Regions from separate parts of the Nakamurella deserti genome, predicted to be linked through region 1. Evidence: riboswitches for the same ligand, from Rfam matches in the RefSeq annotation. Region 1 holds a riboswitch; each other region holds the start of a gene.
The links. Region 1 has a riboswitch for S-adenosylmethionine ahead of DB033_RS17105 (TIGR04028 family ABC transporter substrate-binding protein). Riboswitches for the same ligand answer to the same signal wherever they lie in the genome.
Positions count from the first base shown of each region.

Region 1 (7,740 bases):
ACTTCCCGTCGGTGACGTCGACGGTGGCCATCTCGGTGGTGTTCCTGTTCCTGTTCACCGCGTCCGGCGCGGTCAACAGCGTGCTCGCCTGGTTCGGGATCAACGGCCCCAACTGGTTCGCCGACCCCCGCGGTGTCGGGCACCTGATCCTGAGCGGCCTCGGCCTGGTCGACACCGCGAACCCGCCCGCGTGGCTCGCCGACCACGACTTCCTCGGCATCAGCTGGTTCCAGTGGATCGCCGGCCCGTCGGTGGCGATGTGCGCGCTGATCACGCTGGCCATCTGGACCACCGCCGGCACCTTCATGCTGATCTTCCTCGCGGCCCTGCAGGACATCCCGGCCGACGTCGAGGAGGCGGCGATGGTCGACGGGGCCAACCGCTGGCAGCGGTTCCGCAACGTGACCCTGCCGGCGCTGAAGCCCACGATGTTCCTGGTCATCACGCTGGGGCTCATCGGCACCTGGCAGGTGTTCGACCAGGTGTACCTGATGAGTCAGGGCAAGCCCTCCAAGACCACCCTGACCCCGGCCTACCTCAGCTTCCAGACCTCGTTCCAGGACGGGAAGTGGGGCCAGGGAACCGCGATCGCGTTCATCCTGTTCGTCATCATCATCGTGATGACGCTGATCCAGCGGTTCGTCATGCGCGACAGGGACTCCAGCCGCAAGCCCTGGTGGCGCCGCCGCCGGGAAGCCGCCCTCACCGGAAGCGACGTCTGATGGCCACCCGCACCTCCGAGCGTCCGTCGAAGGGCGCCGCCGGCCCGATCGAGCTGATTCCGGCGAAGAACAGCCGCGGTCGCTCCACCGCGCTGATCGTCTACCTGGTGCTGATCTTCTTCGCACTGCTGTACATCTTCCCGTTCCTCATCCAGATCGGGACGTCGTTCAAGTCCGACGCCGAGGCCACCGCCAGCCCGCTGAACCCGATCCCGATGGTGTGGCAGCTCGACGCCTACCGGACGCTGGCCGGACAGGACTTCCCGCGCTGGTTCCTCAACTCGGTCATCGTGTCGGTGTGCGTGACCGCCGGCCGGGTGTTCTTCGACTCGCTGGCCGGCTACGCGCTGGCGCGGCTGCACTTCTTCGGCCGTAAGGCCCTCGGCGGGGTCATCGTCAGCGTCATCGCCGTCCCCGGTGTGGTGCTGCTGATCCCGAAGTACCTGGTCCTCGTCGAGCTGCACATGTACAACACCTACGCCGGCATGATCATCCCGCTGATCGCCGACGCCGCAGGGGTTTTTATCATGCGGCAGTTCTTCCTCGGCATCCCCGCCGAGGTGGAGGAGGCGGCGCGCATCGACGGCGCCGGCACCTTCCGGCTGTTCTGGTCGGTGGTGCTGCCGATGGCGCGGCCCGCGGTCATCACCATCACCATCCTGTCGTTCCAGGCGTCGTGGAACGAGCTCGCACACTTCATCGTGTCCCGGCGCGACCCGGCGCTGAACACCCTGACCTCCGGCGTCGCGTCGCTGTCCAGCGGCGCCTACGGCTCCGGCAACCTGTTCCCGCTCAAGATGGCCGCGGCCCTGCTGATGACCATCCCGGTGGCGCTGGTGTTCTTCTCCTTCCAGCGGTACTTCGTCCGGGGGGCGGGCGCCGGCGCGGTCAAGGGATAACGGGTCGCGTCCGGGAGACCCGACCGGACAGACTGCGGGCATGGGTTCCCGGGAACGACTCGTCCGGTACTGGCCGCTGTTCGGGCTCGAGGTGCGAAGCCCCCGGCTGGTGCTCACGCCGGTCCGCGACGAGCACCTCCCGGACCTGATGGACGCCGAGCTCGCCGGCATCCACGATCCGGCCGAGCTGCCGTTCGACGTCCCGTGGTCGACGGCGCCACCGGACGAGCTGGTGCCCGGCTCGCTGCGGCACCTGTGGGGGCGCCGGGCGGCGACCACCGCCCAGCGGTGGGACCTGCAGTTCGCCGTGCTGCTGGACGGGGTGGCCATCGGCCTGCAGGACGTCCGGGCCGACGACTTCGCCGTCGTCCGTTCCGTCACCACCGGCTCCTGGCTGCGGCGCGACCGGCAGGGGAGCGGACTGGGCACCGAGATGCGCGCGGCCATCCTGCTGTTCGCCTTCGACCACCTCGGTGCCCGGCGGGCCGAGTCGGCCGCGTTCGCCGACAACGCACGGTCGCTTCGGGTCTCGGAGAAGCTCGGCTACGTCGGCAACGGCAGCCGGTTCCAGCAGCGCCGCCCGGGCGAGTCGGTGGAGAGCCACCTGCTGCTCGTCACCCCGGACACCCTGGTCCGGCCGGACTGGACGGTGCGGGTGCGCGGGCTCGCGGAGTGCCGCCCGCAGCTGGGGATCTGACCCCGCGCGCGCCACTACTGTCGGGACGTGCCGTCGCCCCGCAACCTGATCGCCGTCACCCCGGCACCGGCGCTGTTCCTGGTCTCCGGGTTCACCCAGTACTACGGCGCCGCGCTGGCCGTCGGCCTGTTCGTGCTGGCGCCGTCGGCGGTCGTGGGGTGGCTGCGGATCGTGGTCAGCGCGATCATCCTGCTGGCCTGGCGGCGCCCCTGGAAGCAGGGCTGGAGCCGCCGGGAGCTGCTCGCCTCGGCCGGGTTCGGAGTGGTGCTCGCCGCGATGAACCTCTGCTTCTACGTCGCCATCGAGCACCTGCCGCTGGGTACCGCGGTGGCCATCGAGTTCCTCGGACCGGTCGCGGTGGCCGCGATCACCGGCACCGGCTGGCGTGACCGGCTCGGGATCGCCCTGGCGCTGGCCGGAGTCGTGCTGCTGGCCGGCGTCAGCCTGGAGGGCGGCTGGACCACCTCGGTGGTGATCGGGCTGGTGGCCATCTTCGGGTCCGGCCTGTTCTGGGCGTTCTACATCATCCTCGGCCGCCGCATCGCCTCCACCCGCGACGGCATCACCTCCCTGAGTGTCGGGATGACCGCCGGCGCGCTGGTGTTCGCGCCGTTCTGCGTCTGGCAGGTCGGCGGCATCGTCTCCCACGGCCCGGCGCTGCTCGCCCTGGTCGGCATCGCGGTGCTCAGCTCGGTGATCCCGTACGCGATCGAACAGGTCGTGCTGCGCAAGGTCACCGCCGCCCGGTTCGCCATCCTGCTGGCGCTGCTCCCGGTGACCGCCGCTGTCACCGGCGCGGTGTTCCTGGCGCAGATCCCGCACGCCGCGGAGATCACCGGCATGGCGCTGGTCTGCGCGGCCATCGTCCTCAGCGCCCGCAAGTCCGGTGGGGAACTCGCCACCGGCTGACCTGCCGCCCCGAGGTTGTGAACGGCACCACACAACTTGTGGATCGTCGGTGAACGGCAGTAACTTCGGTACCGGTCAAGAGTTCCAGCACGCAGCTCCGGCTCGCTGGACAGCAACCCTCCGACGCGGCGGGGTGCTCCGGATGACGACCAGGCGACCGCATCCCGCGGAACCGCAAGCGCGGCCGACACGGCCCAGCACAGAACAGGCCGGATCCATGCACCAGCACCCCGCGCTCCCCGTGCGTGGTCTCTGCGCGTACCGGCGCCGGCACGTCGATCTCGGCCGGACCAGCTCGATGCTGTGTCGGGGTCCTGTTACCGCCTGACCAGGCCGACACCGCCCGCGGTGTCCCCTCCCCGTACCACGACGTCCGGTCCTCCCCGGACGCTCGCTCCCGGCGCCGTCGCACGGTGGCCGCCCGCTCCCCGCATCCCCCGGAACCCGGCACTCGCGCCGTTCCGGCCCAGAAAGGAACCCGTTGTGACGTCCGACGTGTCGAATACTCCCCGCTCGCGGGCACCGCGGCTCGGCCGCCGCCTCGGGGCGTTGGCCGCCGCCGCGGCCGTCGCCCTGGTGGCGGCGTGCGGTGGCTCCGACGGCACGTCGCCGGCCACCACCGCGGCCGGCTCGGCCTCGGCGCCGGGCACCCCGGTCACCGGCGGCACCCTCACCTATCTCGACAGCGCCGCCCACACCAACCTGTATCCGCCGTCCGGCGGCTTCTATCCCAACGGCGGCATCCTCAACCAGATCACCGACAAGCTGACGTACCAGAACCCCGAGACCCTCGAGATCGAGCCGTGGATCGCCGAGTCCTGGACCGTCAACGACGATCTCACCCAGTACACCTTCGTCATCCGGCCCGGCGTCACGTTCTCCGACGGCACCGCGCTGGACGCGCAGGCCGTCGCCGACAACTACGACACCTTCGGCCTGGGCAACCCGGACCTGAAGCAGCCCGTGTCGGAGGTGTTCAACAACTACGACCACAGCGAGGTCCAGGACGCCTCCACGGTGACGTTCTTCTTCAAGAAGCCGTCGCCGGGGTTCCTGCAGGGCACCGCGACGATCGGCGCGGGCCTCGTCTCGGCCGCCACGCTGGCCCGGCCGTACGAGGAGCTCGGTTCCGCGACGAACATCATCGGCTCCGGCCCCTTCACGGTCACCGGTGAGACCCTGGGCAAGCAGATCGACCTGAAGGTCCGCGAGGACTACAACTGGGCGCCGCCGAGCGCCGCCCACCAGGGCCGGGCCTACCTGGACGGCATCACGCTCATCGTGGCCGCCGAGGACAGCGTCCGGATCGGCTCGCTGCTGGCCGGCCAGGCCGACGCCATCCGCCAGGTCGAGGCCTACGACGAGCCGCAGATCACCGGGGCCGGACTCGCACTGCTGCGGGCCTCCACCCGCGGGGTGAACGACAGCATCGCGATCCGGCCGGACAACCCGTTGGTCGCCGACCTGCGCGTCCGGCAGGCGCTGCTCAAGGCCACCGACAGCGCCGAGGTCGTCAGCACGCTGCTCAGCGACAACTACCCGCAGGCCACCTCGGTGCTCGCCAAGGACGCCCCCGGCTACGTCGACCTGGCCGACAAGCTGACCTTCGATCCGGACGGCGCCAAGGCGCTGCTGGACGAGGCCGGCTGGGTCCCGGGAGCCGACGGCATCCGGGTCAAGGACGGGAAGCCGTTGGTGCTGAGCATCTACCACACCTACGTGCAGCCGCAGAACAAGCAGGTGCTGCAGCTGGTCTCGGAGCAGTGGGCCAAGGTCGGCGTGAAGCTCGAGGTGCTGCCCGGTGACGCCGGCAGCGTCGCCGCGGACAACCTCGACCCGGCCAAGACCCCGCTGCTGGTGGCGATGGTCGGCCGCGCCGACCCCGACGTCATCAAGAGCGGCTTCTACCCGAAGAACCGCGACTGGCTGCTGCAGGTCGGCGGCAGCAGCACCCTCGTGCAGAGCTACACCGACACCGAGCTGAACGGGCTGCTCGAGGCCCAGACCGCGGAGGTCGATCCGGCGAAGCGCCTCGAGATCATCGGCGACATCCAGAACCACGTGCTCGACCAGGCGCTGCTGATCCCGATCTTCGAGGAGCCGCAGATCTTCGCCGCCGGCACCTACGTCAACGGCCTGGAGTTCGAGGCCGTCGGCCGGCCCAGCTTCTACGACACCTGGCTCTCCGAGCGCTGACACCTGGCTCTCCGAGCGCTGACACCTGGCTCTCCGAGCGCTGATCCACCGTCCCGGGGCCGGCCCGCCCGGCCCCGGGACACCGCACCACACCGCTGACACCGTTGAGGATCCTCATGACGCGCTATCTGCTCGGACGGGCCGGTCAGGCCCTGCTCGTGCTGTGGGCGACCTTCACCGCGGCCTTCGTGCTGCTGCAGGCCCTCCCCGGTGACGCCCTGCTGATCAAGTTCCAGAACCCGGAACTGGGGCTCAGCCCGGAGCAGATCGCCGACATCCGGGTCTCCTACGGCGCCGACACCTCGCTGGTCACCCAATACCTGCACGCGCTGGGCAACTTCGTCACGCTCGACTGGGGCTACTCCATCCAGGCCGACGTGCCGGTGTCGCAGCAGTTGGCGACCAACATCCCGCCCACGTTGCGGCTGGCCGTCCTGGGGCTGGCGCTGGCCGTGGTGCTGGCCGTCGGGATCGCCGTGCTGGCCAACCTGTCGCCGTTCCGCTGGCTGCGGTCGTTGCTGGAATCGCTGCCGGCGCTGTTCATCTCGGTGCCGGTGTTCTGGCTCGGCATCATGCTGATCCAGCTGTTCTCGTTCCGGCTCAAGCTCATCCCGGTCATCAACCCGGGCTTCTGGGAGGGCCTGATCCTGCCGGTGCTGACGCTGGCGGTGCCGATCTCGGCGCCGCTGGCGCAGGTGCTGCTGCGCAGCATCGACGACGTGCGCACCCAGCCGTTCGTCACCGTCGCCCGGGCCCGCGGTGCCGGCGACGCCTGGGTGCTGACCCGGCACATCGGCCGCAACGCCGTGCTGCCCACCCTGACCATCGCCGGCATCCTGCTCGGCGAACTCATCGGCGGGGCGGCCATCACCGAGATCGTCTTCGGGCTCAACGGCATCGGCCAGATGACCGAGAGCGCGGTCCGCAGCCAGGACGCCCCGGTGCTGCAGGCCGTGGTGATGCTGTCCGCGGTGGTGTTCGTGCTGGTCAACCTGGTCGTCGACCTGCTGTACCCGGTGCTCGACCCGCGGCTGAAGTCGAAAGTGAGTGTCTGACATGGCCTTTCTGACCTCCGGCCCGGGCGGCGCCGGCGCACCGCTGGTGCTGGACTCCGACGCCGCACCGGTGACCCCGACCGCACCGGCCCCGCGGCGCCGGCGCGGTGCCCGCCTGGCCGACTGGCGCCGTTGGAGTCCCACGCTGGTCCTGGCCTGGCTCGTCGTCCTCGTCGTGCTGCTGTGGACCGTCGCGCCGGGCTGGTTCACCGACTTCAGCGCCACCTCCGGGGTGGCCCGGGAGAAGCTGCAGGCCCCGGGCGGCGCCCACCTGCTCGGCACCGACCAGCTCGGCCGGGACCTGTTCGCGCGCCTGGTGTACGGCTCCGTCCAGTCGGTCACCGGTGCGCTCGTGGCCGTCGGCGTCGGCCTGGTCGTGGGCACCCTCATCGGGTTGCTCGCCGGGTCGGTCGGCGGCTTCCTCGACGCGCTGCTGATGCGGGTGGTCGACGTGCTGCTGGCCATCCCCAGCCTGCTGCTGTCGCTGAGCATCGTCATCGTGCTGGGTTTCGGCACCGTCAACGCCGCCATCGCCGTCGGTGTCGCCGCCGTCGCCGCGTTCGCGCGGCTGACCCGCTCGGAGGTGCTGCGGGTGCGCCGGACCGACTACGTGGAGGCGGCCTTCGGCAGCGGCGGCACCTTCGGCAGCGTGCTGCGCCGGCACATCCTGCCCAACTCGGTGAGCCCGATCATCGCGCTGGCCGCCGTGCAGTTCGGTTCGGCCATCATGGCCATCTCGACGCTGGGCTTCCTCGGCTACGGCGCCCCGCCGCCCACCCCGGAGTGGGGCCTGCTGATCGCCGAGGGCCGCAACTACCTGGCCACCTCGTGGTGGCTGACCACCGTGCCCGGCGCCGTCGTGGTCGTCGTGGTGCTGGCCACCAACCGGATCAGCCGGTCGATCAACGGGAGCGCACGATGACGGCACCGGGGACACCCGTGCTGCGGTTGACCGACGTGTCGATCTCCTACCGGCACAGCGACTCACGCTGGCACCGGGCCGTGCACGACGTCAGCTGGGAGATCGCCCCCGGCGAGGTCACCGCGCTGGTCGGCGAATCCGGATCCGGGAAGTCGACCACCGCACAGGCGGTCATCGGACTGCTCGCCGACAACGGCCGGCTCGACGGCGGCCGGATCGAACTCCAGGGCACCGACATCGCCGGCTGGTCGCAGCGGCGACTGCGCGGCGTCCGCGGCGCCAAGGTCGGGCTCATCCCGCAGGATCCCGGCAGCTCACTCAACCCGGTGCGCACCATCGG
Region 1 is NZ_QCXS01000003.1:832,667-840,406, reverse strand. It holds gene DB033_RS17125 (carbohydrate ABC transporter permease) at 1-722, shown strand, start outside; gene DB033_RS17120 (carbohydrate ABC transporter permease) at 722-1,621, shown strand; gene DB033_RS17115 (GNAT family N-acetyltransferase) at 1,662-2,318, shown strand; gene DB033_RS17110 (EamA family transporter) at 2,346-3,227, shown strand; SAM riboswitch class IV at 3,301-3,414, shown strand; gene DB033_RS17105 (TIGR04028 family ABC transporter substrate-binding protein) at 3,804-5,423, shown strand; gene DB033_RS17100 (ABC transporter permease) at 5,540-6,478, shown strand; gene DB033_RS17095 (ABC transporter permease) at 6,480-7,400, shown strand; gene DB033_RS17090 (dipeptide ABC transporter ATP-binding protein) at 7,397-7,740, shown strand, end outside.

Region 2 (7,740 bases), on a different contig from region 1:
GGCCCGCCCGCCGATGACCATCGTGCAGCTGGTCCTCGCGGCAGCCATCGCCGGACTGGTCATCGGCATCCTGGCAGCCGTCCTGACGCTCGTCTGAGCCGGATCCGCGCAGTTCCGGCCCTTCCGCACCCCGAACGACCGGACGCCGGGCCGCTCACGGTGAGCGGCCCGGCGTCGGCGGGTCGGCGGGTCCATGGACCCGGATGGATCAGCTGCGGTCGGGCCGCCCGGTCGGGCCGGGCCGGTCCTCGGTGGCCACCGCCGCGGCGGCCGCGGCGGCACCCTCGGCCCGGTCGGCCGACGTGTGCGGGTGCTCGATGCCGTCCACGATGTCGTGGCGGTCGTGGGCCTGCAGTTCCGCGTCCTCCAGCGTCTCCTCCTCCTCCGGCGGCAGCGGCTTGCGCAGCGACAGCACGATCGAGAGCGTCAACGCGACGACGATGACCGCCAGCGAGACCAGCGACGGGATCTCCGGGATGGAGGTCGAGATGGTCTTGTGGCCGGCCTGCAGGAACAGCTTCACGCCGATGAAGGCGAGGATGAAGGCGAGACCCTTGCTCAGCAGGTGGAACTTCTTCAGCATCCCGGCGAGCAGGAAGTACAGGGCACGCAGGCCCAGGATGGCGAAGGCGTTGCTGGAGTAGACGATGAACGGGTCGCTGCTGACGGCCAGCACGGCCGGCACGCTGTCGACGGCGAAGATCAGGTCCGCGGCCTCGATGGCCACCACGACCGCCAGCAGCGGGGTGGCGATGCGCTTGCCCGCCTCCTTGTAGAAGAACTTGGTGCCGCGGTACTCGTCGGACACGGGCACGATCTTGCGGAGCATCCGGACCGCGAAGCTCTTGCCCGGGTCCATCGACTCGTCATCGTCCTTGAGCATCTTGATCGCGCTGTAGATCAGGATGGCGCCGAAGACGAACAGCACGGCGGTGAACTTGGTGACGATGGCGACACCGGCGGCGAGGAAGATGCCGCGGAACACCAGGGCGCCGATGACGCCGTAGAACAGCACCCGGTGCTGGTACTCACGGGGCACCTTGAAGTAGCCGAAGATCAGCGCGAAGACGAACAGGTTGTCGACGCTGAGGGACTTCTCCAGCAACCACGCGGTGGTGAAGTCGACCGCGGCGCCGCCGCCCAGGGTCAACCAGACGACGACGGCGAAGATCAGCGAGAGGCCGACCCAGACCGCGCTCCAGATGGCGGCTTCCTTGAACTTGATGACGTGCGCACCGCGATGGGCGAGCAGGTCGACGGCCAGCATGATGACGACCACGGCGCCGAAAGCGGCCCAGGCCCAGAGGGGAACGTTCACGGCAGTCCTTCGCAGGGGGAGTCGGGTGTGGTGCGGGTTGGCGCTGCGGCAGACCTCGCCGCGATGTCTCCAGAGTGCCGCCCTTCCGACTGCCCAACCATGAACACTTCGACACAAGGTGCGCCCTTTTCGTTGCCGAACCTCGGCAGATTCACTCCGAAGATGGTAAACGTCTGTCAAAGCCCTCGGAGTGGTGTGCGACCGCGGACCGACGGGACGCGGATGGAGGTCAGCCGACTCCGGCCCGACGCCGACCGGCCCCCCGGACGCACCCCCGGGCGCGGCTGTCGCGGTGGCGCCGGACCCGCGCGCAACCGAGGCGCGGCTGTCGCGGCGTCACCGACCCACGCCCGACCGGACGCACGTCGGGCGCGGGCTGCCGTGCTGTCACCGACCCACGCCCGACCGGATGCGCGCCCGGGCGCGGGCTGTCGCGGTGTCGCCGACGCAGTCCAGACCCGGATGCGCGCCCGGTATCGTGGCGTTCAGGTGATGAGCGTCAGCGACAAGCTCTGGCTGGCTGACCGGCAACCCTCCGCGACGACGGGGTGCTCCAGGAGAACCACCTGGCCGGCGTCGACCGACGCCGGCAACGTCGTGACCGGATGCCGTCCGGTCCCGTTCCCGGGAGCTGCCGTGGCTGCGGTGTTCGCCTTCCCCCACCCCGTCAACGAGAAGGCCGCGCGGGCCGTCGCCGGCCTGGTCGTGCTGCTGAGTACCGCCGTGCTGGTCACCGGCAGCCCCTGGTTGCTGGGCCTGCTGGCCCTGGGCTTTCTCGCCCGGGTGGCGGCGGGGCCGCGGTTCTCGTTGTTCGGGCGGCTCGCCACCCAGGTCATCGCGCCGCGACTCGGCCCGGCGGTACCCGTGCCCGGACCGCCCAAGCGGTTCGCGCAGGCCGTCGGCGCGACGTTGTCGATCGCGGCCTTCGGGTGCCTCGTCACCGGTTCTCCCACCGCCGCCCTGGTGCTGGTCGGGATGATCACCGTGGCGGCCACGCTGGAGTCGGTGTTCGCCGTGTGTCTCGGCTGCGTCGCCTTCGGTCGGTTGCAGGCGCTCGGCGTCATCCCGGCGTCGGTGTGCGAGGCGTGCAACGACATCCGGCTGCGGCGACCCTCGGCCACCTCCTGACGGTCAGGCCCGGTCCGGCCAGCCCAGCAGCCGGGCGCCGGTGACCGCGGTCTGCAGCTCGAAGCGCTGCGCCGGGTCGGCGGGGTCGCGTCCGGTAAGTTCGGCGATCTTGGCCAGCCGGTAGGTCAGCGCCCGCACCGACAGGTGCAGCGAGCGACCGGCCAGGGAGGCGTTACCACCCGCGGCGAAGTACGCCTCGAGGGTCTGCAGCATCGGCTCGACACCGCCCCGGGCGTGCACCAACGGCGCCAGCACCGTCTCGACAAGCTCCAGCATCGCGGCCCGGTCGCGCACCAGAACCCGGTGCATCAGCAGATCGGCCGCGTCCAGCACCTGGGCGGTCCCGCCCAGCTGGGCACCCAGCTCGAGTGCCTCCAGCGCCTGCTCGTAGGACGCCCGCACGCCGCCGGGGCCCTGGTGCGCCCGGCCCACCCCCATCCGCCAGGAGCCCACCGCGGCGGTCCGGCGGAGGTTGACCCCCTCCCCGGGATCCGACGGCAGGCTTCCGGTCAGGCCCGCGATCACCTCGTCGATCGCCGCCCGGTCCGGCGCGGCGAACACGACGACCAGGAGTCCGTCCTTGGTGGTGACCAGCGCGTCGGCGTCGGCGCTGCCGCCCTGGATGGCCCGTTCGAGCAGGGTCGTCAGCGGAGAGCTGTCGGTGAAGTCGCGTTCGGCGCGCACCACGATGACCGCCTGCGGGCCCACCAGGCTCAGGCCGAACAGGCCGGCGCGCTGCACGAGGTTGGGCAGCGCCTGCGCGCCCCCGATCAGCAGGTCGTCCACGAACTCCCGGCGGGCGGCGACCTGCGACCGGACGAGATCCCGCCGGGCGAGCTGGTACCCCTCGATGAGGACGGCGACGGCGTCGTCGACCGACCGCAGCATCACCTCACCGGCCTGCACGACCGCCGCCGGATCGTCCCGGGCCGCGACCACCTCGGGGAGATGCCGCCAGAGCCGCCAGGCGGCGGACAGGTAGAGATCGACGAGCGCCCGCGGCGGCACCCCTCGATCGGCCGCCGCGCGGCCGGCGTCCCGGTAGCGGGCGAGGTCGCGGCGCTGCAGCCGCCGGCCGGACGCGACCGCGTCGACCAGCACCGGCAGGAAGTCGTCCAGCAGGGCGACATCCACCCCACCGGCGTCGGCGGCCGCGCGGGCGCCGATCTCGGCCACCGGTGGACCCTGCGTCACGCTGCCTCCCGGATCGGACACCGGCGGACGGGCCCGCACCGATGAGCAAGGTACCGGCTCGACCGCGCGCCCACCCCACCGCGGGCGCCACCACGCAGCGTGAACCCGGTCCGGCGACCGGGGGAACCGCAGGTTGCGTGGGTGTGGCCTTCCTCGCGAAGCCCCCGAACGGCGGGGTCACTGATCCATACTGGTCGACGATGATGACGACTGAACTCGCCCTGCTGCCCGGCTGGCTGGACCCCTCGAACCTGATCTCCTCGCTGGGATCGTGGGCGGTGGTCGGCGTGCTGCTGATCATCTTCGCCGAGTGCGGCATCCTGATCGGCTTCTTCCTCCCCGGTGACACGCTGCTATTCCTGGCCGGCCTGCTGGTCGCCCAGGGCGCCGCCGGCGGTATCGACATCAACATCTGGTTGTTCGTCGCACTGCTGGCGCTGGCCGCCTTCGTCGGCAACGTCGTGGGCTACTGGATCGGTTACAAGGTCGGTCCGGCCGTCTTCAGCCGCCCGGACGCGAAGTTCCTGAAGAAGGAGCACATCGACCGGTCCGCGGCGTTCTTCGAGAAGTACGGGAAGATCACCGTCGTACTGGCCCGGTTCGTGCCGATCGTGCGCACGGTGGCCACCGTGATGGCCGGTGCGTCGAAGATGGACCGCAGGATCTACCTGACCTACTCCGCCATCGGCGGGATCATCTGGGTCGCCACCGTCACCCTGGCCGGCTACTTCCTCGGCCAGATCACCTTCATCCGCGAGAACGTCGACCTCATCTTCGTCGCCGCGGTCGCGGTCATCGTGCTCGGCCTGGTCGTCCCCGCGGTCATGCACCTGCTGCAGAAGCGCCGGAAGGGCATCAGCCCCGCCGAGTCCGACGCGGCGGTCGACGACGCGGCCGAGGGCATCGAGAACGACGCCAAGACCGTCTGAGTCCCCTCACTCCGACAGAACCCCCGGGCCGACGGCCCGGGGGTTCTGTCGTCCGGGGCGTCGGAGTCCGGTCAGCGGGCGGTGCACCAGCCGTCGGGCAGGCTGATCCCGATCCCCAGGAAGGACGTCGCCTCCCGTGTGGTCGGGTTGTCGACCGCCCCGGAGACCGAGTCGCAGGCCTGTCCCTGGACCTCCTCGGCGTAGCTCACGACCTTGTCGCGCTGCTGCCACGCCACGAGGACCAGGACCGCAGCGACGACCAGGCTGATGATCTTGCCGACGATCTTGCGGATCACGATCGCGAGCAGCAGCCCGATCACGGCGATGGCGATGATGGCCACGATCGCCACGGTCTTCACGGTTTCCAGGTCCACGCTGGTGAGGGTAACCGGCGCGGCGGGGCGTTCCGGGTACGCCGGCTCGGCCGGTCCCGGCGGGCGCGTTCGTGGTCGTGGCGGCGTCGCGGTCCGCGACGGGACGCCGTGCTCAGGCCGGCGGTGGTCCGGCGTGCTCGCGGATCCAGGCGTGCATCACGATCCCGGCGGCCACCCCGACGTTGATGGACCGGGTCGAGCCGAACTGGGCGATGGACACGTGGAGGTCGGCCGCGGCGGTGGCCTCCGGGCTGAGCCCCGGCCCTTCGGCACCGAAGAGCAGGACGGCCCGCTCGGGCAGTGCGGTGCGCTCCAGGGGTGCCGCTCCCGGCAGGTTGTCCACCGCGACCAGCACGAGACCGCGTCGCCGGATGTCGTCGGCGAGTCCCCCGACCGTCGGGTGGTGCTCCAGGTGCTGGTACCGGTCGGTCACCATGGCCCCCCGCCGGTTCCACCGGCGCCGGCCGACGATGTGCACCCGGGCCGCGGCGAAGGCGTTCGCGGTGCGGACGACGGTACCGATGTTGTGGTCGTGGCCCAGGTTCTCGATGGCCACCTCGAACGGGAACCGCACCCGGTCGAGGTCGGCGACGATGGCCTCGCGCCGCCAGTAGCGGTAGCGGTCGACGACGTTGCGGCGGTCGCCCGCGGCCAGCAGCTCGGGGTCGTAGTGATCGCCGGCCGGCCACGGCAACGGGTGCGGGCCGACGCCGACCTCCTGGCCCGGCCGCTCCCACTCCGTCGGTCCGGTCGGCTCGGGCGCGGCGCTGTCGCGCTGCGGCTCGACCGGCGACGCCGGGTCGGTCACCGGGTCACTGAGGCCGGTCGCCGAGGCCGATGTCGGCCCGGCTCAGGACGCTGCGGTAGGCGATACCGGCCGCTTCGAACACGCCGGCCGCCTCACCGCCACGGTCGAGGATGGTCGCCACGCCGATCACCTCGGCCCCGGCCTCGCGGACGGCGGTGACCGCGGTCATCGGCGAACCGCCGGTCGTGGTGGTGTCCTCGACGACGAGCACCCGGCGGCCCCGTACGTCGGGGCCCTCCACCTGGCGTTGCATGCCGTGGCCCTTGGCCGACTTGCGCACCACGAAGGCGTCCAGGGGCCGGCCGTCGGCGTGCAGCATGGCCGTGGCGACCGGGTCGGCGCCGAGCGTCAGGCCGCCGGCCGCGGCGAAGTCCCAGTCGGCGGTGAGCTGCCGCAGCAGTCGTCCGACCAGCGGCGACGCCTCGTGGTGCAGGCTGATCCGACGCAGGTCGACGTAGTAGTCGGCCTCCCGTCCGGACGACAGGACGACCCTTCCGTGCACGACGGCCAGCTCGGCGACGAGCGCCGCGAGGCGCTGCTTGGCGGTGGGATCGACCGCGGGGGCTTCGGTGGGAACACTCATCAGGACAGCCTGTCACAGGCCGGCGGTCACTCCCGCGCCCCGTAGACGGTCCGGCTGAGGACCCGCACGAGCGGTCGCGGCAGTACCCGGGTGACGCCGACGAGGGTCTTGTACAGCGGCCCCGGCACGCAGATCAGCCGGCCCCGCCGCAGATCGGCCAGCGATCCGGCGACGACCGTGTCGACCTCCGAGTAGGCCACCGCGGGGACCCGGCCGAGGGCGATCCCGGCGCGGTCGTGGAACTCGGTGTGCACCAGGCCCGGGCACAGCGCCTGCACCCGCACGCCGGTGCCGCGCAGCGTCATCGCCAGCCCCTCGGTGAACGCCACCACCCAGGCCTTGGACGCGGCGTAGCTCGCTCCGGGGTTCGGGAAGAGCCCGGCCACCGACGCCACGTTGACGACCGTCCCCTCCCGGCGGGCGGTCATCCCCGGCAGTGCGGCGTGCGTGAGGGCGAGGACCGCGGTGACGTTCAACGCGAGCTGGCGCTCCAGCTCCGCGGGTGACACCGCGGAGAACGGCCGCCCCAGCCCCATTCCGGCGTTGTTGACCAGCGTCGCCACCGGACGGCGGGGGTCACCGAGTCGCTGCCGGACCCGGTCCCTGCCCTCGGGGGTCGTGAGATCGGCCACCAGGACCTCGACGTCGGGCGCCCCGGCAGCTCGCAGGTCCGCTGCGGCGGCCGCGAGCCGCGCGCCGTCCCGGGCGACGAGGACCAGCCGGTCGCCGCGGGCGGCGAGAGCGCGGGCGTAACCGGCACCGATACCGGCCGTCGCGCCGGTGATCAACGCGGTGGGCGGGCCTGCACCATCCGGCGCCGGGAGCGGGGTCATCGCCCGACCGTACCGAGGGAGCGCGCGGGACGGTGTCCGGGCGGCGGCGACCCGATGGCCGGCAGGCGTCGCGGGCACGTACGGCTGGCGTCCGATCGTGGGTGGCGATTCACCGACAGGTGAGTGGGGATGCTCGCCACGACTACGCTGGTCGGACCGGGCCGGTCGTCGGGTCCGCGGCGCGCTGCCGACGGGCGCCGACGGATCACGACAGCCGGCGGGCCGTCCGGGTCGCTGTCGAATGATCCGAGGTGGGGAGGTGGCGGGTGACGACCTCCGGCGCTGCGACCACCGACATGGGATTCGACGAGGACGCCGACGACGACCTCGCCGGCTGGCAGGCCGATCCGTCGCCGCAGCACCCGCACATCGCGCTGCTGCTGGGCGGCAGCATCCTGATCGTGGTGCTGGCCTGCGTGCTGCCGCTGTTCGTGGTGGAGAACGTGCGTCCCGGCATGCACCAGGCCGGTCTGATGCTCACGGTGGTGGTCGCTCTCAGCTGCGGACTCGGGCCGTTCCTGACCCACCGACTGCAGAACACCCGCTACGTCGTCTGTGCGCTCGTCGTCCTCG
Region 2 is NZ_QCXS01000002.1:2,615,286-2,623,025, forward strand. It holds gene DB033_RS11960 (hypothetical protein) at 1-97, shown strand, start outside; gene DB033_RS11965 (TerC family protein) at 209-1,318, opposite strand; SAM riboswitch class IV at 1,807-1,920, shown strand; gene DB033_RS11970 (DUF4395 domain-containing protein) at 1,955-2,446, shown strand; gene DB033_RS11975 (PucR family transcriptional regulator) at 2,450-3,640, opposite strand; gene DB033_RS11980 (DedA family protein) at 3,841-4,569, shown strand; gene DB033_RS11985 (hypothetical protein) at 4,641-4,943, opposite strand; gene DB033_RS11990 (TrmH family RNA methyltransferase) at 5,056-5,751, opposite strand; gene pyrE (orotate phosphoribosyltransferase) at 5,756-6,334, opposite strand; gene DB033_RS12000 (SDR family NAD(P)-dependent oxidoreductase) at 6,361-7,167, opposite strand; gene DB033_RS12005 (GGDEF domain-containing protein) at 7,434-7,740, shown strand, end outside.
Region 2: another riboswitch for S-adenosylmethionine. It lies ahead of DB033_RS11970 (DUF4395 domain-containing protein); the one in region 1 lies ahead of DB033_RS17105 (TIGR04028 family ABC transporter substrate-binding protein).

Region 3 (7,740 bases), 170 kb from region 1:
GCCGAGGATCAGCGGGCCCAGCGCCTCGGGGATCAGCAGGCCGACGATGATGCGGATCGGGGAGGCGCCCATCGAACGGGCCGCCTCGATCACCCCCGGGTCGACCGTCACCAGGTTCTGCTCGACGATCCGGGAGACGCCGAAGGACGCGGCGATGACGAGCGCGAAGGTGGCCGCTCCGGTGCCGATGGTGGTACCGATCACCGACAGCGTCAGCGGGCCGATCGCGGTGATGAAGATGATGAACGGGATCGGCCGGACGACGTTCACCAGCAGGTTGAGAACCGTGTACACGACGACGTTCTGCAGCAGACCCCCGCGCCGGGTGGTGAACAGCAGCACTCCGATCACCAGCCCGAAGAAGCCGCCCAGCACCAGCGTGGCCCCGGCCATCCAGAGGGTCTGCAGCACCGATTCGCCGTAGATCGGCCACAGCAGGTTCCAGTCGGTGTTCACCGGGTCACCTCCGTCACGGTGTTCATGCGGCGAGCTCCGTGACGGTGGTGACGTCGCGGAGGCGGTCGACGACGGCGGCCACCGCCGGATCACTGCCGGTCAGGGCGAGGGTGAGGGTGCCGAACGACCGGCCGTCCAGCGCGCCGATACCGCCGTGCACGATCTCGAAGCCGACGTCGCCCTCGCGGGCGGCGGCGCCGAGGACGGCGCCGATCCCGTTGCCGTCGGTGACCCCCACGCTGACCAGCCGGCCTTGGTGGGCCGCCTCCAGCCGGGCGACCTCGGCCGCGTCGGGCCGGTCCCGCAGGACGGTTCCGACGAAGGTCCGTGCGGTCGGTGTCCGCGGTGAGGCGAAGACGTCGAACGTGGAACCGATCTCGATCACCCGGCCCCGCTCCAGCACCGCGACGCGGTCGGCGATGGTGCGCACCACGTCCATCTCGTGGGTGATGACCACGATGGTCACGCCCAGTTCGGCGTTGACCCGCTTCAACAGCCGGAGCACGTCGTGGGTGGTCTCCGGGTCCAGTGCGCTGGTCGCCTCGTCGGCGAGCAGGATCGTCGGCTGGTTGGCCAGCGCCCGCGCGATCCCGACCCGCTGCTTCTGCCCGCCCGACAACTGGTCGGTGTACTCCCACGCCTTGTCGGTGATGCCGACGAAGTGCAACAACTCGGTCACCCGCGCCTCGACGGCCTCCTTCGACCAGCCCGCCACCTTCAACGGGTAGGCCACGTTGCCGTAGACGGTGCGCGAGCGGAACAGGTTGAACTGCTGGAACACGGTGCCGATGGTGGCGCGCACCGGGCGCACCTCCCGCTCGGACAGCGCCGACACCGCTCGCCCGTCGATGACCACCTCGCCGGAGGTCGGCCGCTCAAGCACGTTGACCAGCCGGGCCAGCGTGCTCTTGCCGGCGCCGGAATAGCCGATCACGGCGAAGATCTCGCCGCGCTCGATGCTCAACGAGACGCCGTCCACCGCGGTCACCGCGGAGCCCTTGCCTCGGTAGGTCTTGGTGACGTCCCGGAACTCGATGACCGGGGTCACCGCCGCAACCCTCGGCAGCGGAGGGGTTCCCGGTTCACGAGGCGTCCCGGACGACGGTCTCCAGGCCGGCCAGGATGGTGCCGAGGTCGGCGGCGGGACGGTCGACGATGACGGCAGTGTCCTTGGACGCCGCGACGACCGCCGCCGTCACCGACGGGTCGTGGTAGAGCTGGGCGATCCGCAGGAAGGTGGGGTTGTCCTTCTGGTCCGCGCGCGCGACGAAGGCGTTGATGTACGGCTCGGCCGCCGGCGCCGCCGGATCGTCGTTGTACAGCGCCTTCGACGGGTCGAGATCGGCGTCCAGGGCGAAGTTGTTGTTGATGACCGCGGCGTCGACCGAGGGCAGCGAGGCCACCGTCTGGGCGGCGTCCACCGGCGTCACGGTCACCTTCGAGGCGGCGGCGTCGATGTCGGCGGGGGTGCTCAGCGGGTCGCCACCACCGGTCAGGCTGATCAGGCCGGCCTGCTGCAGCACCAGCAGGGCGCGGGCCTGGTTGGTGGCGTCGTTCGGGATGGCGACCTGGCCGCCGGCCGGGATCTGCGCGAGATCGGTGTGCTTGCCGGAGTAGACGCCCAGCGGTACCACCACGGTCGCGCCGATCGGCGTCAGGGTGTCGGAGTTGGCGACGTTGTAGTTGGCCAGGAACAGCAGGTGCTGGAACAGGTTCAGGTCGATCTGACCCTGGGAGAGCGCCGGGTCGGCCTGGGTGTAGTCGGTGAAGTTGACCAGTTGGATGTCGATGTTCTCCCTGGCCGCGAGATCGACCAGGATGGGCCAGTAGTCGGCACTGGCCTCGGTGGTGCCGACCTTGACGGTGACCCGGTCGGCGGCGGCCGCGGGCTCGTCGCCGCCGCGCAGCGTCGCGAACAGGATGCCGGCGACGGCCACCACGGCCACCACGGCGAGCACGATCCAGCGGGTGGGGCCGCGGTCGCGGCCGGGGCGGGCGGGTAGAGCGGTGATACCGGACGGGGTGGGTGAGTCGGGGGTGGTGCTCATGGGTGTACCTCCAGGGGGACGGGACACCGGTCGCCGGGCGCGGCCGTGCACCACCGGGGAGGCGGTGCGGAGCGGCGACGGGACGCGGTGCGGGGGGTGCGGACCCGTCAGGCAGGTCCGCGGGACGTCAGGGCCGGCGACAGCCCCCGGACATGGCCCGGCCGGGCGACGGGCGCACGGACGGACGGGACGGGGACGTCAGGGCAGACGGGGACAACGCGGAACTCCTCGGCAACAGTGCGCTTGCGCCGGACCGGGACGGTCCGCCACCTGGTCGTCACCCGGAGCACCCCGCCGCACAGGAGGGTTGCCGGCCAGCTAGCCGGGGCTTGTTGCTGGCACTCGTGACCGTCGCCCACGGTAGGCAGCCGCGGCGGAGGCGTCAAACCGACGGGGTGTGATCTCGGGCCGCGGACGTGACTACCGTTGCGCAACCGGTGCTCTCGCGCGGTGTGGGCCGCGTCGTCAGGCCGGAGGAGGTGCGGCGGGTGCGGTGCCGATGCCGTGCAGCCGCCAGGCGATCGCCGCGGCGTGGGTGCGCCGGCTGACGCCGAGCTTGGCGAACAGGCCGGTGATGTAGTTCTTCACCGTCTTCTCGGCGATGCCCAGCCGTGCGGCGATCTCGCGGTTGGACAGGCCGTCGCCGATCAGCCGCAGGATGCGCAGTTCCTGCGGTGTGCAGTCGGTGGTCTCGTCTCGGAGGGCGCAGCCGCGCCGGCTCGGACAGCTGGACCGGGCGGTCGCGGTGAGGGCGGCCCGGATGGCCGGCGAGGCCGCGTTCTCGGGCAGCGGGGCGAAGCGGGCGCACGCCGGATCGGTGCGGCGGTCTCCGCCGAGGGCGACCAGGGCGACCCCGGGCGCGGCGTCGGCCAGTCGGCACCAGGTGGTGGCGTCGATGAGGTGGGCGGCGACCACGATCGTCCGGTAGCCGCCGGCGGGTGCGGCCGCCACGGCGGTCAGGGCGTCGGTGAGCGAGCCGACGGCGCGGACCTCGGCGCGGGAACCCTCCAGGATCGACATCAGACCGACCCGCACCAGCGGACGGTCGTCGACCAGCAGCACCCGCGTCGTCGGCTCGGCCACGGCCACGGCGGGACCCGGACGAACCGGGGCTGCCGTCGAGGTCATGCACCCAGTATGCTCTACACAAGGTAGAAGTTTCTACATGACGTAGAACAAGTTCTGGACGGTGCGGACGTGAAGACCCTCGGCGATCTCGAGCGGGCTGTGATGAACGTCCTCTGGGACGGCTCCGGTCCGTTGACCGTGGCGGAGCTCGCCACGCGGCTGCCCAATCCGGACCTCGCGGCCACCACGTTGCTCACCGTCCTGTCGCGGCTGGAGGGCAAGGGTTTCGTCGTCCGCCACAAGGTCGGCCGGGCGGCGTCGTTCGCTCCGACGGCCACCCGGGAGGAGCACGTCGCCGAGACCCTGCGGGCGGTGCTCGCCGACGCCGCGGATCCGTCGGCGGCGCTGGCACACTTCGTCGGCGGGGCCTCGGCCGAGGAGGCCGACGTGCTGCGCGGAGCGCTGCGCCGCCGCCGGCGCGACTGATCCCGTGCTGCTGACCGGGGGGTTGCTGGCGATCCTCGCCGTGCTGCTGGCCGACCCGGTCCCGCGGCTGCTGAGCCGCGCCCGGTGGGTGGAGCGCGAACCGGTCGCGGCGCTGGTGCTGTGGCAGGCGGTGGGTCTCGCCGCCGGGCTCTCCCTGCTCGGCGCCGGTCTCGAGCTCGCCTTCCACGATCACGGCACGAGCCTGCCGGGCGCGGTCGGGACGGTGCTGGGCAACATCGCCGACGGCCGTCCGCTGCGTGGCTGGGGGGCGGCGCGGCTGGTCGTGCTGGTGCTGACGGTGGCGCTGGGCCTGCGGTTGTTCTGGACGCTGGTGCGCAGCATCGCCCGGGCCGGCGCGGCCCGGCGGCAGCAGCACGACGCCCTCGACATCCTGGCCACCCCGTGGCCGGTCGAACCGGGTGTCCTCGTCCTCGATCACCCGACCGCGGTCGCGTACTGCCTGCCCGGTGCGGTGCCCCGGCTGGTGGTGTCGCGCGGCACGCTGGACGCGCTGACCGACACCGAGCTGCGGCTGGTGCTCGCGCACGAGCGCGCCCACCTGCGGTTGCGGCACGACGTGGTGGTGCTGCCGTTCGTCGCCTGGGGCGCGGCGTTGCCGTTCCTGAACAGCGTCCGCCGGGCGCAGCGCGCGGTGGCGGCGCTCGTCGAGATGATGGCCGACGATGCGGCGGCGGTCACCGTCGACGAGCGGGCCGCGCTGCGGACCGCCCTGTGCCGGCTCGGCGGACCGACCGCGAACCAGGCCGTCGCGCTGCGCTCGGCGCGGCTGGACCGGCCCGCCGAGACGCGTCCGGGGATCCGGCGCGCCGCTCACGCCGCCGCGGCCGGGCTGCTCCTGCTGCCCACGCTGCTGGTGCTGGTGCCGGCGTTCTGACCCGGGCCACGTCACCCCGGAGCGACCGGCGCACCTGGGCGCACCGGGTAGGCCGGTCGGGCCCGGGGGAGTCCGATCCTCAGCCGGCGGCCGCGTGCCGTCCGTAGCTCGCCCCGGCGGTCGCGGGGGTCTGCCCGGCCGTGTCCTGCGGAGCGGGCTCCGCCGGTGCACGGTGTCCGGTGGGCGCCGGCGTCCGGGTGAACATCAGGGCCGCGATCAGGCCGATGACCAGCACCGCGGCGGGCAGCAGCAGGGCCTGCCCCATGGCGTCGGCGAAACCCTCCCGGAGGGAGCCGGGCAGCGCACCCGCGGTCATCTCGGCGGCGGCCGGATCGACCCCGGCGCCGGTCGGGAGTTCGGCGACGAGCCGGCTCTGCATGAGCGTGCCGATGCCCGCACTGCCCAGGACGGCACCGATCTGCCGGGTCGTGTTGTAGACCCCGGAGCCGGCGCCGGCCAGCTGCCGCGGCAGGTTGCGGGTGGCGGTGGCCGACAACGGCGACCAGATGAACGCGTTGGCCACGCCCATCAGGGCCATCGGCAGCAGCAGCTTCCAGATCGCCACGTCCGGCGCGAGCATCAGGGCGAGCCACACCAGGGACACGATCAGCAGCGTCAGTCCGGTGCCGGCGATGTAGCGGGGGTGCGCGCGGTCGACGAGCTTGCCGACGCGCGGCGCGAGGGCGCCGGTGAGGACGGCCATCGGGATGAACAGCAGTGCCGCGCGGGTCGGGGTGAGGCCCGCGACCTTCTGCGCGTACAGCATCAGGGGCAGCGCCATACCGGTGACGGCGAAGCCCATCGAGCTGATGCCGATGTTGGCCAGCGAGAAGTTGCGGTCGCGGAACAGGCTCAGCGGCAGCAGCGGCTCGTGGCGGTTACGGCTCTGCCACCACAGGAACGCGCCGAGCACGACGAGGCCGACGGCGATCAGCGACCACACCGAGATCGGTCCGGCGATGGTGCCCCAGTCGTACTTCTGGCCCTCCTGGATGCCGAACACCAGCAGGAACAGACCCACGCCCGAGAGCACGATGCCGGGGATGTCGTAGCGGTGGGTGTTGGTCGGCAGCGCCGGAACCCAGCGCATGGCCAGCACGAAGGCGATGACGCCGATCGGGAGGTTGACGAAGAAGATCCACTCCCAGCCGAGCGAGTCGACCAGCACACCACCGGCGATCGGGCCGACCAGGGTGGCGACACCGGCGACGGCGCCCCAGAGACCCATGGCGGTACCGCGCTTGTCGGGGGCGAAGGTACGGGTGATGACCGACATCGTCTGCGGCGTCATCATCGCCGCACCCAGGCCCTGGAAGACCCGCGCCACGATGAGCATCCCGGCACTGCCGGACAGGCCGCACCACAGGCTGGACGCGGTGAACAGCGTCAGGCCCATGAGGTAGACGCGCTTCGGGCCGATCTGGTCGCCGAGGCGGCCGGTGAACAGCAGCGGTACGGCGTAGGCGAGCAGGTAGGCGCTGGTGACCCAGACCACCTCGTTGATGTCGGCGTTCAGGCCGGTCATGATGGCCGGCGTCGCGACGCTGACGATGGTCGAGTCGACCAGGATCATGAAGAACCCGATGACCAGCGCCCAGAGCGCCCGCCAGGGGTCGACTCCGGTCGCGGCGGGGGCGGGTGCGGCGTGGGTCATGCGGGGGATCCTGCGTTCTCGAGAGGGGTGTGCGCAGAGGTGGCGTCGGGGTACGGGCCCGCGGCGCCCGGTGGATGCCAGGGGATGGTGTCGTCGGTCAGCTCGGCGACGAAGCGCCGCAGCCAGTCGAGCTCGGTGTGGCGCATCGTGCGCTGGTAGTCCGCGTCGACGAGGTAGCGGCGGGGCACGCCGCGGGCGGCGGCGGCGGCGATGCCGCTGTCGTACCCGGCCAGTTCGGCGGCGAGACCGTCGATGCGCCGGTGGAGTGCGGCGACGACGTCCTCCCGGGGGAGGTTGTGCGCCTGGGCCAGGGCGAGCGGGAACATCGGGTAGTCCGGTTCGGGCCGGGCCAGCTGGTCGCGGACGGTGTCGTCCAGCACGGTGCGGCCGGCGGCGGTGATGGCGTAGGTGGTGCGTTCCGGGCGGTTGCCGCCGCGGTCGGTGCCGACGACCTCGGTCAGTCCGGTCTCGGTCAGCCGCGCGACCGCGTGGTAGAGCGTGCCGCGCCGCACCTTGACCAGTCGGTCCTCGGAGCGGTCGATGAGCAGCTGGAACATCTCGTAGGGGTGCATCGGCCGCTCGACCAGCACGCCGAGGGTGGCCAGCGCGAGGGGATTCAGCAGGGGCACGGCACATCCAGGCATCGACGACGTTCACGCGGAGGTAATGGTCCAGCTGGACTATTCCATCCGGAACTGTACGTCGCCGTCGGCCGGGGTGCAACGACGCACTGGGCACCCGGACGCGCACCGCTCAAGCGGTGCGAGCGGACGACGGCTCAGGCGGTGCGAGCGGGCGACGGTTCAGGCGCGGCGACCGGAGCCGGAGCCGGCACCGGCTTCCGGCGTCGAGAGGAGCCGAGCAGCACTCCGGCGATGATGGCCACCCCGGCGAGGAGCTCGGTGAGGTCGATGCCCTCGTCGAAGATCAGCCAGGAGGAGAACACCCCGACCACCGGCACCAGCATCGAGAACGGCGCCACCGTGCTCGAGGGGTAACGGCCCATCAGGGTGTTCCAGATGCCGTAGCCGAGCAGGGTCGCGATGACCACGACGTAGAGCAGGCCCAGCACGGCGGGTACGGCGTCGGCGGTCGCGACCGTCGACAGTGAGTCCCAGATGCGCTGCGGGCCT
Region 3 is NZ_QCXS01000003.1:664,611-672,350, reverse strand. It holds gene DB033_RS16330 (methionine ABC transporter permease) at 1-456, opposite strand, end outside; gene DB033_RS16325 (methionine ABC transporter ATP-binding protein) at 479-1,504, opposite strand; gene DB033_RS16320 (MetQ/NlpA family ABC transporter substrate-binding protein) at 1,539-2,504, opposite strand; SAM riboswitch class IV at 2,739-2,854, opposite strand; gene DB033_RS16315 (response regulator transcription factor) at 2,970-3,632, opposite strand; gene DB033_RS16310 (BlaI/MecI/CopY family transcriptional regulator) at 3,702-4,058, shown strand; gene DB033_RS16305 (M56 family metallopeptidase) at 4,063-4,953, shown strand; gene DB033_RS16300 (DHA2 family efflux MFS transporter permease subunit) at 5,033-6,607, opposite strand; gene DB033_RS16295 (PadR family transcriptional regulator) at 6,604-7,236, opposite strand; gene DB033_RS16290 (EamA family transporter) at 7,386-7,740, opposite strand, start outside.
Region 3: another riboswitch for S-adenosylmethionine. It lies ahead of DB033_RS16320 (MetQ/NlpA family ABC transporter substrate-binding protein); the one in region 1 lies ahead of DB033_RS17105 (TIGR04028 family ABC transporter substrate-binding protein).

Region 4 (7,740 bases), 600 kb from region 1:
GTGACGAGCGTCGCCGGACGCACGACATGAACACCGCCAACTGGGTGCCGGACGAGTTCCTCCGCCGCGTCGAGGCCGACGGCGTGTGGACGCTGTTCTCCCCGGACGAGACCCCGGGCCTGCACGACACCTACGGCCTGGAGTTCAGCCGCAAATACGCCGAGTACGAGGCCGCCGCGGCTCGCGGCGAGATCCAGGTGTTCCGCCAGATCAAGGCGGTCGACCTGTGGCGCCGGATGCTCACCATGCTGTTCGAGACCGGCCACCCGTGGATCACCTTCAAGGACCCGTGCAACCTGCGCTCCCCGCAGCAGCACGTCGGGGTCGTGCACTCGTCCAACCTGTGCACCGAGATCACCCTGAACACGTCCAAGGACGAGGTCGCGGTCTGCAACCTGGGCTCGGTGAACCTGGCCGCGCACACCACCGCGGACGGCCTGGACGTCGAGCGACTGCGCGCGACCGTGAAGACCGCCGTCCGGATGCTCGACAACGTGATCGACATCAACATGTACACGATCCCGCCGGCACGTCGGTCGAACCTCAAGCACCGCCCGGTCGGGCTGGGCCTGATGGGCTTCGCCGACAGCCTGTACAACCTGGGCATCGCCTACGCCTCCGACGCCGCGGTGGAGTTCGCCGACACGTCGATGGAGCAGCTGTCCTACTTCGCCATCGAGGCGAGCTCGGACCTGGCCAAGGAGCGCGGTGCCTACGCCTCGTTCGACGGGTCGCTGTGGAGCAAGGGCATCCTGCCGATCGACTCGGTCGAGATCCTGCGTGAGCACCGCAACGGTGACCTCGACCAGGACGCCACCCAGCGGCTGGACTGGGACTCGCTGCGCACCAAGGTGAAGAGCCAGGGCATGCGCAACTCGAACGTGATGGCCATCGCCCCGACGGCCACCATCTCCAACATCATCGGCGTGGCGCAGTCCATCGAGCCGACCTACCGCAACCTGTTCGTCAAGTCGAACATGAGCGGCGACTTCACCGTGGTCAACGAGCACCTCGTCCGGGTGCTCAAGGAGCGCGGGCTGTGGGACGAGGTCATGATCGCCGACCTCAAGTACTTCGACGGCTCGCTGTGGCCGATCGACCGGATCCCGGCCGACGTCAAGGAACTGTTCGCCACCGCGTTCGAGATCGACGGGTCGTGGCTGGTCAAGGCCGCGTCGCGCCGGCAGAAGTGGATCGACCAGGCGCAGTCGCTGAACCTGTACATGGCGCAGCCGAACGGCCGCAAGCTCGACGAGCTGTACCGGCTGGCCTGGCGCACCGGGTGCAAGACCACCTACTACCTGCGCTCGACCAGCAAGACCCACGTCGAGAAGTCGACGCTGCGCGGCACCGACGGCAAGCTCAGCGCCGTCCAGGCCACCTCGGCGCCGGTGGCTGCCCCGGCCGCGGCTCCCGCTCCGGTCGCGGCTCCCGCTCCGGCCGCGGTCCAGGCCGTCGTCGCCCCGGCGCCGACGGCAGCGGTCCCCGCCGCGCCGGCACCGTCGACGGCCACCGCGGTGCCGGTGCTGTCCGCACCGACCCCGGCCGCGCCCCGCCCGGTGATCAAGACCCCCGACATCGAGCTGAACCCGTTCGCGGCCGACCAGGTCGCCGGTAGCGACATCTCGGCGTGCTCGATCGACAACCCCGACTGCGAAGCCTGCCAGTGACGGTCGAAGTTCCGACGACGACCACTCACCAGCCCGAAAGGATCTGACACCATGACCGACTTCGCCACCACGTTCGCCCCGGCCGCGACCGAGGCGCCCGAGACCACCTTCACCACCGCGACGGCCACCTCCGCTCCGGCGGTCAGCCCGACGGCGGAGACCGGCCTCGGCTCCATCGACACCTCCGGCGGCCGCGTGTCGGTCTCGGAGAAGCGCATGATCAACGCCCGCGCCGACGTCAACCAGCTGCTGCCGCTGAAGTACCACTGGGCGTGGGAGAAGTACCTGGCCGGCTGCAACAACCAGTGGATGCCGACCGAGGTGTCGATGCAGGCCGACATCGCGCTGTGGAAGTCGCCGAACGGGCTCACCCCCGCCGAGCGTCAGATGCTCAAGCGCAACCTGGGCTTCTTCGCCACCGCCGAGTCGCTGGTCGCGAACAACATCGTGCTCGCGGTGTACCGGCAGCTCACCAACCCGGAGTGCCGCCAGTACCTGCTGCGTCAGGCCTTCGAGGAGGCCGTGCACACGCACACCTTCCAGTACATCTGCGAGTCGCTCGGCCTCGACGAGGGCGAGCTGTTCAACATGTACCGCGAGGTCCCCTCGATCACCGAGAAGGACTCCTGGGCGCTGAACTACACCCAGCACCTGCAGGATCCGGAATTCCGCACCGGCACGGTCGAGAACGACCGGGCGTTCCTGCGGGACCTCGTCGCCTTCTACGTCATCTTCGAGGGCATGTGGTTCTACACCGGGTTCGCGCAGATCCTGTCGCTGGGCCGGCGCAACATGATGGTCGGCATCGCCGAGCAGTACCAGTACATCCTGCGCGACGAGTCGATCCACCTGAACTTCGGCATCGACGTCATCAACCAGATCAAGCTGGAGAACCCGGAGCTGTGGTCGGCCGAGTTCGCCGCCGAGATCTCGGGCATGCTGCGCAAGGCCTGTGAGCTGGAGATCGCCTACGGCCGCGAGACCCTGTCCACCGGCATGCTCGGCCTGTCGGCCGCGCAGTGCGAGCAGTACATGCACTTCATCACCAACCGCCGCTGCGTCCAGATCGGCCTCGAGCCGCTGTTCGCCGAGACGGAGAACCCGTTCCCGTGGATGAGCGAGATGATGGACCTCAAGAAGGAGAAGAACTTCTTCGAGACCCGCGTCATCGAGTACCAGACCGGTGGCGGCCTGGAGTGGTGACCACCCGGCGCTGACCGTCAGGCGCCGGACCGCGCCGCACGGCGGCGCACCCCGCACACGGGCGGTACCCGGAGGCTTCGTGCCCCGGGTGCCGCCCGTTCTGGCGTTCCGGGGTCACCAGGCGCAGTCGTCGCGCCAGTCGGCGAGCAGGTCGCCCGTGAGGTCCAGTGGCTCCGACGCACCCGGCCACACGAACACGCAGTCGTCGTCGTCGGGGGTGCGCACCGCGCCGTCCGGGGTCAGCGACCAGGTGCGCCCGGCCCAGGACCGCCAGCCGCGGGCCGTGTAGAAGCGGGCGCCGTCGTCCGTGGCGGCCAGCGCCCCCACCTCGTAGGCGTCGACGATCATCCGCTCCAGGGGTGCCATCACCGCCGACCCCAGACCCTGCCGCTGCCGGTCGGGGCGGACCGCGACGCCCTCGACGTAGCCGGCCCGCAGGGGGCGACCACGATGTCCGAGGCGCCGCGCGACCAGCGCCGCGTGGGCCACGATCCCGCCGTCGGCCACGGTCAGCGCGTGCACGCCCCCGAGGCAGTGCTCCCAGTCGGGCTCGGTCATGTCATCGAACACCTCGTACAGCAGCGCCCGCACCGCCGACCGCCGGATGCTCCCCAGGTCGGCGGTGTGCACCACTTCGACCCGCCAGGCACCGTTCATCCGCTCATCCCACCGCGGCCGGTTCCCGGGCGCCAGCGGATGGGCGACGTCATCGGACGCTTGATGGTCCCGTGGTCGGCGGTGTGCACCACCTCGACCTGCCAGGCGCTGTGCATCCGTCCATCCCATCGCGGCCCGTTCCCTGGCGCCAGCGGATGGGCGACGTCATCGGACGCTTGATGGTCCCGTGGTCGGCGGTGTGCACCACCTCGACCTGCCAGGCACTGTGCATCCGCTCATCCCACCGGGGCCCGCCCCGGAGCGCCGGGCGACTCCGCCGACCGCCGGATGCTCTGGAGCTCGGCGGTGAGCACCACCTCAACCCGCCAGGCACCGATCATCCGCCCATCCCACCGGGCCCGCCCCGAGGCACCAGCGGACGGGCGACTCGATCGGCCCTCGCGACCGGCCCGTGCGCATTATTATTCAAGCCGCACCGTCCGTTGGGCCCACCACGCACACCGGGCGACCCGCACGACAGCCGCCCGGTCCCGAGATCCGCCGACCGGTGCGACCCACGACAGGAGCGATCCGTGCACTCTCCCGACACCGCCCTCGACGGTCGCGAACGCATCCTGCACAGCACGGTCACGTTGCTCATCGAACGTGGTCTCGGCGCGATCGACGCCGACGCGATCTGCGCCGCCGCCGGCCTCGGGCGGGCCGAGTTCGACCGTTGGTTCGATTCCCTGGAGAGCATCTACGTCGCGATCACGGCGAGGTTGCTCGACTCGCACGTCGCCAATCCGGGCGGCCCCGTCCGGTTGGCCGCGTGCCTGGAGACCGGGCTGCGCACCTCGCTGCGTGCGGTCTGGGACATGATCGAGCAGCGGATCGACGAGCACCACGCCCTGCACGTCCTGCTGCTCGGCCAGGTGGGGGACCCGGGGCTGCTGGCCCGGATGGGGTTCTCGCTGCACACGACCCACCTGCGCATCGCCGAGCAGTGGCTGGCCGGCGTCGAGGCCCGGTACGGCATCGAATGGGTCGTCCCCGTCCCGCAGCTCGCCGCCCTGGTGCAGGCGACCCTCGACGGCCTGATGATCGACTACGTCGCGCGCCGCGACGGGGTCCAGGCGCGGGAGGTGCTCGACATCTTCGCCGGGCACCTGGCGACCAACGCGCTGCTGGTCTGACCGCGCACACGACGGCTCTCGGGGAACCCTCCCGCGCCGTCGCCGGACCGTACGGAGCGGCCGAGCCGGACCCGGCGATCACACCGTTGTCCCCCCGAACGGTCGGATACACTTTCGACCAGGTCATGAGTTCCAGCGTCAAGCCCCGGCTCGCTGGGCGGCAACCCTCCACACGCGGTGGGGTGCCCCGGGTGATTGACCCGGTGTCCCGCGAAGTGCGGGACACAAGCGCGGTCCGCCAGCAGGTGGACCAGTGGGACGCCTGAACGGAGCGCCGCTGTGTGTGCACGAATGTGTTGTCGCCGCTGACGCGCGGCTGATCGCCCGCCGCCCGGATCCGTCCGCCGCACGCGATCAGCCCCACCGGCCCGCACCACCCCGATCCCCGCGATCCGCCGTCGACCGTCGCATTGTCGCGCCCCGTCGGACCGCCCTCCCCGTCGCCGTCGGCGACGAGAAATGAGCATCTCCGTGAGCAACGACTGGAAGTTCGAGACCCTCCAGATCCACGCCGGCCAGGCGCCCGACGCCACCACCCACGCCCGCGCGCTGCCGATCTACCAGACCACCTCCTTCGCCTTCGACTCCTCCGCGCACGGTGCGAAGCTGTTCGCCCTGCAGGAGCTGGGCAACATCTACACCCGCATCCACAACCCCACCCACGACGCCGTCGAGCAGAAGATCGCCGCGCTCGAGGGCGGCGTCGGTGCGCTGCTGGTCGCCTCCGGGCAGGCCGCCGAGTCGATCGCGCTGCTCACCGTGGCCAACGCCGGCGACCACATCGTCGCCTCCCCGCGCCTGTACGGCGGCACCTACAACCTGCTGCACTACACGCTGCCGAAGTTCGGCATCACGGTCAGCTTCGTCGAGAACCCGGACGACCTCGAGTCCTGGCAGGCGGCGGTGCTGCCCAACACCAAGGCCTTCTACGCCGAGTCCATCTCCAACCCGCAACTGGACATCCTCGACTTCGAAGGCGTCTCCGGCGTCGCGCACGCCAACGGAGTGCCGCTGATCGTCGACAACACCGTCGCCACCCCGTATCTCATCCGGCCGCTGGAGCACGGCGCCGACATCGTGGTGCACTCGACCACCAAGTACCTGGGCGGGCACGGCGTCGCCATCGGCGGTGTCATCGTCGACTCCGGGAACTTCGACTGGACCGCGGATCCCGAGAAGTTCAGCATCTTCAACACCCCGGACCCGAGCTACAACAACCTCACCTGGGGCGTCGACCTGGGCCCGGACGGGTTGTTCGGCGTCAACGTCGCGTTCATCTTCAAGGCCCGCCTGCAGTTGCTGCGCGACCTCGGCCCGGCCACCACACCGTTCAACGCCTTCCTGCTCAACCAGGGGCTGGAGACGTTGTCGCTGCGGCTGGAGCGCCACGTCGCCAACGCGACCGCGGTCGCGGAGTTCCTCGAGGGTCGGGCGGAGGTCGCCTCGGTGAACTACCCGGCCCTCGCGTCGTCGAAATGGCATGCGCTGCAGCGGAAGTACTCCCCGAACGGTGGCGGCGCCATCGTCGCGTTCGAGGTGAAGGGCGGCGCGGCCGCGGGAGAGGCGTTCGCCGACGGACTCGAGATCTTCTCCAACCTCGCCAACATCGGTGACGTGCGGTCGCTGGTCATCCACCCGGCGTCCACGACCCACTCGCAGCTCACCCCCGAGGAGCAGGCCAGCACCGGCGTCACCCCGGGCCTGATCCGGCTCGCGGTCGGTATCGAGCACATCGACGACATCCTGGCCGATCTGGAGAAGGGCTTCGCCGCGGCGGCCGCCGCGAACGAGGCCGCCGTGGCCGAGCCGGCGGACGCCGCCGTCGAGCCCGTCGAACCGGAAGTGGCCCCCGCGGGCGTCTGAGATCGTTGAACGTTCACACTCCTACGACCACGAAACTGGCATGCTGATCTCCATGGCCTACGCCGATCGCACCGCGCCCGACCCGGGAGCCGGCTCCACCGGCGTCCGGGCGGGGGCGGTGCTGTCCGCCGTTCCCGGGCGGCGCCCCGACGTCACCGTCTCGCCGCTGTCCCGCGTCGAAGTGACGCCGCGTCCGGAGATCTGGCGGGAAGGCGATCCGGTGGCGGGCCGCCGCTTCGCCGACATCGGCGACCTCGTGCTGGAGAACGGCGCCGTGCTGCCGGACGTCCGGATGGCGTACGAGACCTGGGGCACGCTCGACGAGGCAGGCGGCAACGCGGTGCTGGTGCTGCACGCGCTCACCGGTGACGCGCACGTGGTCGGCCCGGCCGGACCGGGTCAGCCGACGCCCGGGTGGTGGGACGGTCTGATCGGCCCCGGCGCGGTGCTGGACACCGACGAGCTGTTCGTCGTCGCGCCGAACGTGCTCGGCGGCTGCCAGGGCACCACCGGCCCGTCGTCCATCGCGGCGGACGGGCGTCCCTACGGCTCCCGGTTCCCCACCCTCACCATCCGCGACCAGGTCGCCGCGGAGGCCGCACTGGCCGACGCGCTCGGCATCCGGACCTTCCTGGCCGTCATCGGCGGCTCCATGGGCGGGATGCGCGTGATGGAGTGGGCCGTCGGCCAGCCCGGCCGGTTGCAGGCGGCCGTCGCCCTGGCCACCTGCGGTTACTCCTCAGCCGACCAGATCGGCTGGACCACGCCGCAGCTGTCGGCCATCCGGGCGGATCCGCACTTCCACGGCGGTGACTACTACGACGGCGAATGGCCGTTGGCCGGGATGGCGGTGGCGCGGCAGATCGCGCACGCGACCTACCGCAGCGAGCACGAGCTCAACACCCGGTTCGGTCGTCAGGACCAGCCGGGGGAGAGCACCGCCGACGGCGGGCGTTACGCCGTGCAGTCCTACCTCGAGTACCACGGGGCCAAGCTCGGTCGCCGGTTCGACCCGAACTCCTACCTGTGCCTCACCGAGGCGATGAACTCCCACGACCTGGGCCGTGGTCGCGGCGGTCTGACCGCCGCACTGCAACGCATCACCGCCGAACTCACCGTGGCCGTCGTCGACTCCGACCGGCTCTTCCCCCCGCACCTGGGGTTGGAGCTCGCGGCCGCCCCCACCACCCGCCCGGTCGTCACCATGCACT
Region 4 is NZ_QCXS01000003.1:229,301-237,040, reverse strand. It holds gene DB033_RS14470 (ribonucleoside-diphosphate reductase subunit alpha) at 1-1,670, shown strand, start outside; gene DB033_RS14465 (ribonucleotide-diphosphate reductase subunit beta) at 1,722-2,873, shown strand; gene DB033_RS14460 (GNAT family N-acetyltransferase) at 2,988-3,530, opposite strand; gene DB033_RS14455 (hypothetical protein) at 4,064-4,666, shown strand; SAM riboswitch class IV at 4,788-4,903, shown strand; gene DB033_RS14450 (bifunctional o-acetylhomoserine/o-acetylserine sulfhydrylase) at 5,126-6,529, shown strand; gene metX (homoserine O-acetyltransferase MetX) at 6,570-7,740, shown strand, end outside.
Region 4: another riboswitch for S-adenosylmethionine. It lies ahead of DB033_RS14450 (bifunctional o-acetylhomoserine/o-acetylserine sulfhydrylase); the one in region 1 lies ahead of DB033_RS17105 (TIGR04028 family ABC transporter substrate-binding protein).